3 linked regions of the Caulobacter sp. FWC2 genome follow. The protein of the gene in region 1 interacts with the protein of each later gene in a pairwise test. Links are inferred from orthologs where the notes say so. Each region holds a gene or a part of one and is shown in the gene's direction. Other genes may lie near its edges.

The links.
Region 2: the proteins of rho (region 1) and nusG interact in binary tests that used the Escherichia coli proteins (3 or more experiments, as listed by UniProt). The link is inferred for Caulobacter sp. FWC2 from one-to-one orthologs.
Region 3: the proteins of rho (region 1) and hfq interact in binary tests that used the Escherichia coli proteins (3 or more experiments, as listed by UniProt). The link is inferred for Caulobacter sp. FWC2 from one-to-one orthologs.

Annotation. Positions count from the first base shown.
Region 1 is NZ_PEBF01000001.1:5,167,559-5,170,542, reverse strand. It holds rho (transcription termination factor Rho), read left to right. Parts: upstream 1-760; coding sequence 761-2,209; downstream 2,210-2,984. Other genes in the region: CSW62_RS24375 (quinone oxidoreductase), read right to left, coding at 2,305-2,984; CSW62_RS24385 (CopD family protein), read left to right, coding at 1-414. UniProt on the Escherichia coli protein: Facilitates transcription termination by a mechanism that involves Rho binding to the nascent RNA, activation of Rho's RNA-dependent ATPase activity, and release of the mRNA from the DNA template.
Region 2 is NZ_PEBF01000001.1:4,416,849-4,419,910, reverse strand. What follows is about bases 1-2,958. They hold nusG (transcription termination/antitermination protein NusG), read left to right. Parts: upstream 1-1,179; coding sequence 1,180-1,737; downstream 1,738-2,958. Other genes in these bases: CSW62_RS20895 (hypothetical protein), read left to right, coding at 2,919-2,958; CSW62_RS27115 (hypothetical protein), read left to right, coding at 2,651-2,749; CSW62_RS20900 (hypothetical protein), read left to right, coding at 2,036-2,407; secE (preprotein translocase subunit SecE), read left to right, coding at 852-1,169; CSW62_RS20920 (hypothetical protein), read right to left, coding at 256-441. Outside these bases: more of CSW62_RS20895, read left to right, coding at 2,959-3,062. UniProt on the Escherichia coli protein: Part of the processive rRNA transcription and antitermination complex (rrnTAC). The complex forms an RNA-chaperone ring around the RNA exit tunnel of RNA polymerase (RNAP).
Region 3 is NZ_PEBF01000001.1:2,357,696-2,360,688, forward strand. Bases 1-2,889 are described here. They hold hfq (RNA chaperone Hfq), read left to right. Parts: upstream 1-1,265; coding sequence 1,266-1,514; downstream 1,515-2,889. Other genes in these bases: ntrX (nitrogen assimilation response regulator NtrX), read left to right, coding at 1-245; CSW62_RS11295 (D-amino-acid transaminase), read left to right, coding at 246-1,109; hflX (GTPase HflX), read left to right, coding at 1,527-2,864; mazG (nucleoside triphosphate pyrophosphohydrolase), read right to left, coding at 2,886-2,889. Also shown: more of mazG, read right to left, coding at 2,890-2,993. UniProt on the Escherichia coli protein: RNA chaperone that binds small regulatory RNA (sRNAs) and mRNAs to facilitate mRNA translational regulation in response to envelope stress, environmental stress and changes in metabolite concentrations.

The DNA of each region.
Region 1 (2,984 bases):
TCGGTCATCGCCTTCATGGCCGGGATGCTCTATCTGCCGCGCCTGTTCGTCTATCACACCCAGGCCGAGCTGGGCTCTCAGATGGACGAGACCTTCAAGGTGATGGAGCGCCGGCTGCTGCGGGGCATCATCAATCCGGCCTCGATCGCCACGGCGCTGTTTGGTGTTGGACTGATCCTGGCCGACGCCCAGATCCGGGGCTGGAACTTCCTGGCCGAGCCGTGGATGGCGACCAAGCTTGTCGCCCTGGTCGGCCTCTATGGCTTCCACGGCTTCCTGTCGGCGTCGCGCAAGAAGTTCGAGCGGGGCGAGAACGTCCGTTCGGAAAAGTTCTGGCGGATGGTCAATGAGATCCCGTTCGTCCTGGCGATTATCATCGTCATCTCGGTGACGACGAAGTTCCTGAACCACTGACCGTTCGACCGGTTCCGGGCGAGGATCGCGCCGAGCGCCTGACCCTGCAAACCCTCATCCTGAGCTGGTCGAAGGACGACGGTTTCACGCCCGCCGCTTGACCAGCCGCGCCCCGCGTGGTTTGCATCCCTTGAGTTCGGAAATTCCGAACCCTTCTTCACGGACCGGCGCCCGTCCTGGCGCGCCCCGCGAGCGGTTCCGCTCCAAGGTTCGTCCCCCGAACGATCCGCGTCATCGTCAACAGACGCGCTCGCCTGGTTCTTCCGCATGGGCGGACCGGTGTGACCATCGAAGTCTTACCGGCCGGACTCCGTCTTGGGGACCGCGCCCACTCTTGAGTCTTGTCATGACCGAAGAAACCGAAAACGAAATGCACGCCTCGGACGTCGAGTCCGCCGATCAGGCGACCTCTGAAGAGTCTTCCGTCGATATCGATACGACGGTCGAGGCCGCCTCCGCCGATGCGGAATCCGAGGCCGAAGGCGAGGACGACGGCTCCGGCATCGCCGACGCTGTCGCCGCCCTGGGCCTGAAGTCCATGTCCTTGCAGGAGCTGAAGGAGAAATCCCCGGCCGACCTGCTGGCGTTCGCCGAGACCTTCGAGGTCGAGAACGCCAACTCCATGCGCAAGCAGGACATGATGTTCGCGATCCTGAAGACCCTCGCCGAAGAAGGCGTTGAGATCTCGGGCTCGGGCACCATGGAAGTGGTGCAGGACGGCTTCGGCTTCCTGCGCTCGCCGGAAGCCAACTACCTCCCGGGTCCGGACGACATCTATGTCTCGCCCTCGCAGATCCGGAAGTATGGCCTGCGTACCGGCGACAGCGTCGACGGCGCCATCCGCTCGCCGCGCGAAGGCGAGCGTTACTTCGCCCTGACCAGCGTGGCGAAGATCAATTTCGAAGCGCCTGACAACGTCAAGCACAAGATCCACTTCGACAACCTGACGCCGCTCTATCCCGACGAGCGCCTGAACATGGAACTGCCCGATCCGACCATCAAGGATCGCTCGGGTCGTGTCATCGACATCGTCGCCCCGCTCGGCAAGGGCCAGCGCTGCCTGATCGTCGCCCCGCCGCGCGTGGGTAAGACGGTCATGCTGCAGAACATCGCCAAGTCGATCGAGACCAACCACCCCGAGTGCTACCTGATCGTCCTGCTGATCGACGAGCGCCCGGAAGAAGTCACCGACATGCAGCGTACGGTGAAGGGCGAGGTCATCGCCTCGACGTTCGACGAGCCGGCGACCCGCCACGTGCAGGTGGCCGAGATGGTCATCGAAAAGGCCAAGCGCCTGGTCGAGCACAAGCGCGACGTCGTTATCCTGCTGGACTCGGTCACGCGTCTGGGCCGCGCCTACAACACCACCGTCCCGTCGTCGGGCAAGGTGCTGACCGGCGGTGTCGACGCCAACGCCCTGCAGCGCCCGAAGCGCTTCTTCGGCGCGGCGCGGAACGTGGAGGAGGGCGGTTCGCTGTCGATCATCGCCACGGCCCTGATCGACACCGGCAGCCGCATGGACGAAGTGATCTTCGAAGAGTTCAAGGGCACCGGTAACTCGGAAATCGTCCTGGACCGCAAGGTCGCCGACAAGCGCATCTTCCCGGCCATCGACGTGCTCAAGTCGGGCACCCGCAAGGAAGAGCTCATCACGCCGCGCGACCAGCTGCAGAAGACCTATGTCCTGCGCCGGATCCTCAACCCGATGGGCGCGTCGGACGCGATCGAGTTCCTGCTCGACAAGCTGCGTCAGTCGAAGACCAATGGCGACTTCTTCCAGTCGATGAACACCTGAGTCCAAACAGACTCAGTACAGATACGAGAAAGGCCCCGGTGTTACCCGGGGCCTTTTTTATTGGCCGTACTAGGTTGGTCGGGCCGGGGTCGGCCCTACGGTATGAGCAGGGTGGCGCCAGTCGTACGGCGGCCCTCCAGGGCTTCGTGCGCCGCCTTGGCTTCCGACAGCGGGAAGGTCTGGCCGATGTCGATCTTCACCGCGCCGGAACCGATGATGTCGAACAGCGCCTGAGCGCTTTCATCCAGTTCCTCGGTCGTGGCGATATAGTCGAACAGCCGGGGACGGGTCACGAACAGCGACTTGCCCGACAGCTCCAGCGGCGCGAAGGGGGGCGCGGGACCCGAGGCGTTGCCGAAGGTCACGAGCATCCCGCGTTTGGCCAGGCTCTTGAAGCTGGCGTCCCAGGTGTCCTTGCCGACGCCGTCATAGACGACGGCCACGCCCTTGCCGCCGGTGATCTCGGCGACCCGAGCGGCGACATCTTCTTGGCCGTAGTCGATCACGTGGTCCGCGCCGAGTTGGCGGGCGAGGGCGAGCTTGGCCTCGCCGCCGGCGGTGGCGATCACCGTCGCGCCCAGGGCCTTGCACCACTGCACCAGGATCTGGCCGACGCCGCCGGCCGCCGCGTGAACCAGAACGAGGTCGCCGTGTTTCACGTGGAAACACCGGCGGACCAGGAACTCGGCGGTCATGCCCTTGAGCAGGACGGCGGCCGCGGTCTCCAGGCTGACGCCGTCGGGGACCTTCACCGCCCGCTCGGCCGGGACAGCCG
Region 2 (3,062 bases), 750 kb from region 1 along the record:
GACATCAGCAGCGCCAGTCCGGCGCCGGACCTGTCGAAGGGCGTCGCGGTTTCGCTGCGCGGCAAGGACGCGGGCAAGAACACCCAGTGCGGCCGCGAGCTGACGGACGTGAAGTGGTCGTATCTGGGCATCCAGTGCGGCGCGACCACGCCGGCCAGCGACTCGACCACGGCCGCCAAGGGCGACAAGGCCAAGCTGGCCAAGGCCGGCTAGGTCACATCCAGAGCCAGTCCCGATCGAGCGGGGCCAGGCGTCTCAACCCTCGCCGGAGCCCGGATCCGTCTCGGTCTTCGGCGAACGGGTGCTGTCGGCCGCGCCGTGAGGTTCGGTGGCCGGTCGCGGTGGCTTGCCGTCGCGGGACGGGGATTTCTGGTTCTCGTTCTCGACCTCGCGATTCGACGGACGATCGGAGGGCGAGCCGGGGTTGCTGATCGTGGGCATGGCGAAACAACGCCCCGGGCGCGGCTTTGATCCGCGTGTCGAGCCCCGCCGGCCAGGACAAAAACGGCTGTCCGGCCTTCGAAGCCGCTCAAACCTTTCCGCGCCGCTTGCCCGCCGTACGCGACCCTGCTAAATGGCGCGGCTCTGGCGACAGGACGTGGCGCGCCGAGGCTTCCCAGCCTCCCGGCGCGCTGTCTGTCTCCGGATGTCCGTCGGCCCGAAAGGGCGGTCGGTCTGCAGGAGTGTAGCTCAGCTGGTAGAGCGTCGGTCTCCAAAACCGAAAGTCGTGGGTTCGAGTCCCCCCACTCCTGCCACTATATATGTTTGACGGGTCGCTTTCGGGCCCGGCTATGGCCACCGGGCCGCTTGTCGGTCCGGGTCCAGTTTAGGAAGTCGTGAGCCTCTAGAGCATGGCCAGGAAACCGGGATCCAGCCCGTCAGCGATCAAGAACCGCGCCGCCAAGACGGCCGCGGCGATGGCGCCCGCCGGGGCCGCCGCCGCCGTTGTGGCGCCCGCGGCGCCCAAGAAGCGCACCACGCCGGCGCAGTTCTTCCGTGAAGTGCGCGCCGAAGCCCGCAAGATCACCTGGACCAGCCGCAAGGAAACCTGGATCACCTCCGTGATGGTCTTCATCATGGTGGTTCTGGCGTCGTTGTTCTTCCTGGCCGTCGACGGCGGTCTGGGCTTCGCCATCAATCAGCTCCTGAAGCTGGCGACCTCGGGATAAGATAGAGACGATGAGCACCGAAACCGCGTCCAACCCGAACCACAAGTGGTACATCGTCCACGCCTACTCGAACTTCGAGAAGAAGGTGGCCGAGAGCATCCGTGAGCAGGCCAAGAACCAGGGCCTGGAAGAGAACTTCTCCGAGATCCTCGTGCCGACCGAAGAGGTCGTCGAGATCCGTCGCGGCCGCAAGGTCAACGCCGAGCGCAAGTTCTTCCCGGGCTATGTCCTGGTGAAGATGAACCTCTCGGACGAAGCCTACCACCTGATCAAGAACACCCCGAAGGTCACGGGCTTCCTGGGCAGCGGCTCCAAGCCGATGCCGGTCTCCGAAAAGGAAGTCCAGCGCATCGTCGGCGCCATCGAGGAAGGCGTCGAGAAGCCCAAGACCGTCGTCCTGTACGAAGTCGGCGAGAACGTCCGCGTCATCGACGGCCCGTTCGCCAGCTTCAACGGCTCGGTCGAGCAGGTCGACGAGGAAAAGGCCCGCCTGCGGGTCACCGTCTCGATCTTCGGCCGCGCGACCCCGGTCGAGCTGGAATACGCCCAGGTCGAAAAGATCTCCTGATCCTTCGATCCGCTGGCGATCAGCGCCGAATCAAAAGAGCCCCGCGTCGCCAGACGCGGGGCTTTTTCGTGGTCGGCGGCATGAGTTATCCACAGGGCGTCGCGTCTTGCCGTGAGCGCGGCGGGGTATCGGGGCGTCGGATGGCGTGACGTCGTGAGCCTGTCGCGACGGCGCGGACACGGGGATTGGCCGGCTTGTATCCCCGGCCAGTCATGAGCGTTTCTGTTACCGTTCAAGGGCTTGGCCAAAAACGACGGTTTCTCGTCATCGGCGTTCGCGGCGGCCGCATGCTAGGGTCATGAGCCCGACCCGAGACCCCAGCGCCTGGTGCGCCGCCTTGCAGGCCAAGCTGATGGCCGCCCTCGACGCCGCCTGGGCGCTGATCGAGGCCAGCCCCGACCCCGCCGTGGTCGCCCAGGCCCGCCTCAAGGCCCGCGCCTGCGGCCAGCTGGCCGCCGACGCCCGCAAGATCGCCGGCATGGTCCGCGCGGCCGCACCGGCCAAGGCGCGGCCCGAGCCGGCCATTCCGGACGATCTCCTGGAACGCCTCGAAGCGGCGGCGATCCAGGCCCTGGTCCCCGAGGCGCCGGAGCCGCAAACCAAGCCCCCCGCCGCCCAGGCCGTCGCCATGCGCGCGGCGCTCCAGAAGCTGGGACGAAAGGGGCGGTAGACGGCGGCTATCGGCGCCCGCGCTTCACAAAGACGACGATGAGCGCCCCACCGACCGCCACGAAGACCGCGATCCAGCTCGCGGGTGAGAAGTCGGACATCGAAGCCTCCAGTGCGGGTCGTGAAAGCGTGCGGCCTTCCCTCTCGCTAGGCAAGACCGAAGACCGCTCGAAAGCGGACGTTCCGAAAGACAGGGGAGGGTGGGGAGCGGACATGCTCCCTCTCCCATAGGGAGAGGGCTGGGGTGAGGGGTTACAGCGCTCGACGGAGTGCCGGCACGCCGTCAAACCTCGTAACCCCTCACCCTCCCACCGCTTCGCGGCGGGTCCCTCCCTCTCCCTAAAGGAGAGGGGCTCAAGATCGCCTAAGGGTCGAAAGCGGCTATCGGCGCCGACTCCGACAGCAGACCTGGCGTTCACTCGCGTGGAGCGGACGGCCGTAGTCTACCAGGGGTGGTTAACCGCTCCCAGATGGGGCACCATCACGGAGGGTCTTCAGTGACGGGGCGGTCCATGAACTGGATTTCGGCAAAGGCGTTGGCGCGCTTTCTCGGTTCGCTTGCTCTGGTCGTCCTGGCGCCCTTGACGGTCCACGCCCAGGCCACGTCGCGAACCTGTTCCGGGCAAGCTGGGGAGACGCCGGGGCCGGCCTGCCTC
Region 3 (2,993 bases), 2.8 Mb from region 1 along the record:
TGCTAGCCGGCGCCGACCAGCCCAGCGCTGGCCACGCCGGGGCGATCGGAGCCGAGCGGATCATCGCGCTGCCGCTGCGCGAGGCCCGGGAACTTTTCGAGCGCGAATATCTAAACGCTCAGATCCTGCGGTTCGGCGGCAATATCTCGCGCACCGCCAATTTCATCGGGATGGAGCGCTCGGCGCTGCACCGGAAGCTGAAGTCCCTGGGCGTGGCCGGCGCCCGGGCGGAGGAGGAAGAGTAGATGTCGCGTTTCGCCTATGTGAACGGCCGCTTCGTGCGTCACGGCGAGGCCGCCGTGCATATCGAGGATCGCGGCTATCAACTGGCTGACGGCGTCTACGAGGTCTGGGCCGTGTTTGGCGGCAAGCTGGCCGACGCCGAAGGCCACTTCGCCCGCCTGTGGCGCAGCCTGGACGAGCTGCGCATCGCCCATCCGATGAGCGAGGCATCGCTGACCCTGGTCCTGCGCGAGGCGGTGCGACGCAACAAGGTCAAGGAAGGGCTCTGCTACATCCAGATCACCCGCGGCGTCGCCAGGCGCGACCACGCCTTTCCGAACCCGGCCGTCCCGCCCTCGATCGTCATCACCGCCAAGTCGCTGGACCGCGCGGCCACCGAATCCAAGGCCGCCAAGGGCGCCTCGGTGATCTCGGTCCCCGAGAACCGCTGGGGGCGTTGCGACATCAAGTCGATCGGCCTCCTGCCGAACGCCCTGGCCAAGCAGGCGGCCCGCGAGCGCGGCGCGATCGAGGCCTGGTTCGTCGACGACATGGGCCTCGTCACCGAAGGTGCCTCGTCCAACGCCTGGATCATCGACGCCGAGGGCATGCTGCGCACCCGCGACACCAACGCCAACATCCTGCGCGGCATCACCCGCTCGACCTTGCTGGAAGTGATCCGCGAGACCGGCCTGCCGTTCAGTGAGAAGCCGTTCACGATCGCCGAGGCCCAGGCCGCGAGGGAGGCGTTCATTACCGGGGCCGGTTCGCTGGTCACGCCGATCACCCAAGTCGACGGCGTCAAGCTGGGCGACGGAGCGCCTGGTCCGGTGGCGATCGGCCTGCGGCGCTCCTATATCGAGCGAGCGCGCCAAAAAGCCGTCTGAGATCGGAGCGATATTCGATCGACGAGCCTTCGGTCCGCGCGGTCTTGCGGAAATTTTCCCTGCGCGCTTGTCGCTTTCGGCGAAAAATCCTCTAGCATGGCCTTGTTTGTGTGGGGGGCGTGTTGCCCTCCGATAACAATGAGAGGGGAACCCCCGATGTCTGCCGAGAAGAAACAAAACCTTCAGGACACCTTCCTGAACAGCGTGCGCAAGTCGAAGACGCCGCTCACCATCTTCCTGGTCAACGGCGTGAAGCTGCAGGGCGTGGTCAGCTGGTTCGACAATTTCTGCGTCCTCCTGCGTCGCGACGGCCAGTCGCAACTGGTCTACAAGCACGCCATTTCCACCATCATGCCGGCTCAGCCTGTTCAGCTCTATGAGCCCAGCGCCGACTCCGACGACTGAATTTAGAGACGCTTGTCCAAATCCACATCCAGGTCGATTGACCACGCCGCGCCGATCCTGAAGGCGCTTGTCATCCATCCGGCGCGGCAGCTGCGCGGCCAGGCGGCCATCGAGGCCCGGGATCCCCAATCCCGGCTCGAGGAAGCCGTCGGCCTCGCGATCGCACTCGATCTCGACGTCGTCGAGACGGTGATCGCGCCGCTGCGCGCCGTCACGCCGGCGACCCTGTTCGGCAAGGGCAAGATCGAGGAATTCGCGGTGATCTGCGAGGTCGAGCACATCGACGTCGCCGTCTTCGACGACCAGCTCACGCCCATCCAACAGCGCAATCTCGAGAAGGCGCTGGAGGTGAAGGTCGTGGACCGCACCGGGCTGATCCTCGAGATCTTCGCCCGCCGGGCCCGGACCCGTGAAGGCCGTCTGCAAGTCGAGCTGGCCAGACTCGAATACGAACGCTCGCGCCTCGTCCGCACCTGGACCCACCTTGAGCGCCAGCGCGGCGGCACCGGCAATACCGGGGGGCCCGGCGAAACCCAGATCGAACTGGACCGCCGTCTGATCCGCGACAACATTCTCAAGCTCAAGAAGGAGCTGGAGGAGGTGCGCCGCACCCGGACACTGCACCGCAGCGCCCGCAAGAAGGTCCCGTATCCGACCGTCGCCCTGGTCGGCTACACCAACGCCGGCAAGTCCACGTTGTTCAACCGCCTGACCGAGGCGGAAGTCCTGGCCAAGGACATGCTGTTCGCGACGCTGGACCCGACCCTGCGCACCGTGAAGCTGCCCGACGGGCGGCCGGCGATCATGTCCGACACCGTCGGCTTCATCTCCGACCTGCCGCACGAGCTGGTCGAGGCCTTCCGCGCCACCCTCGAGGAGGTGCAGGAGGCCGACGTGGTTCTGCACGTCCGCGACGTGGCCAATCCCGACAGCGAATCCCAGGCCCGCGACGTCCAGACCGTGCTGGCCGAACTGGGCGTGACGTTCGACGAGGGCAAGACCGTCGTCGAGGTCTGGAACAAGGTCGACCTGCTTTCCGAAGACGACCGCGAGGTCGTCGAGGGTCATGCCCGGCGCAAGGAGGCCTCGGCCGTCTCGGCGGTCACGGGCGAGGGCTGCGAAGCCCTGCTGCGTCGGATCAGTGGCCTGATCGACGACTCGCCGCCGGTCGAGATCCAGCTGAAGGCCCAGGATGGCCAGGCCATCGCCTGGATCTACCGCAACGGGCGGGTGCTGAACCGCTACGACGGTCCGGACGGCGACGTCACCATCGTCACCCGGCTGGACAGTCAGGCGCTGGGCCGGTTCGAGCGCCAGTATCCCGGCGCCCTGGTCGGCACGGTCGACTAGAAGCGCCGAGGGGAAGGGCGACTAGCCCTTCTTCTCGGCCGCCTTGGCGTCGTTCCACAGGGAGTCCATTTCCGCCAGATCGGACTGGTCGGGCGTCTTGCCGCGCTCGGCCAGGCCCGCCTCGACGAA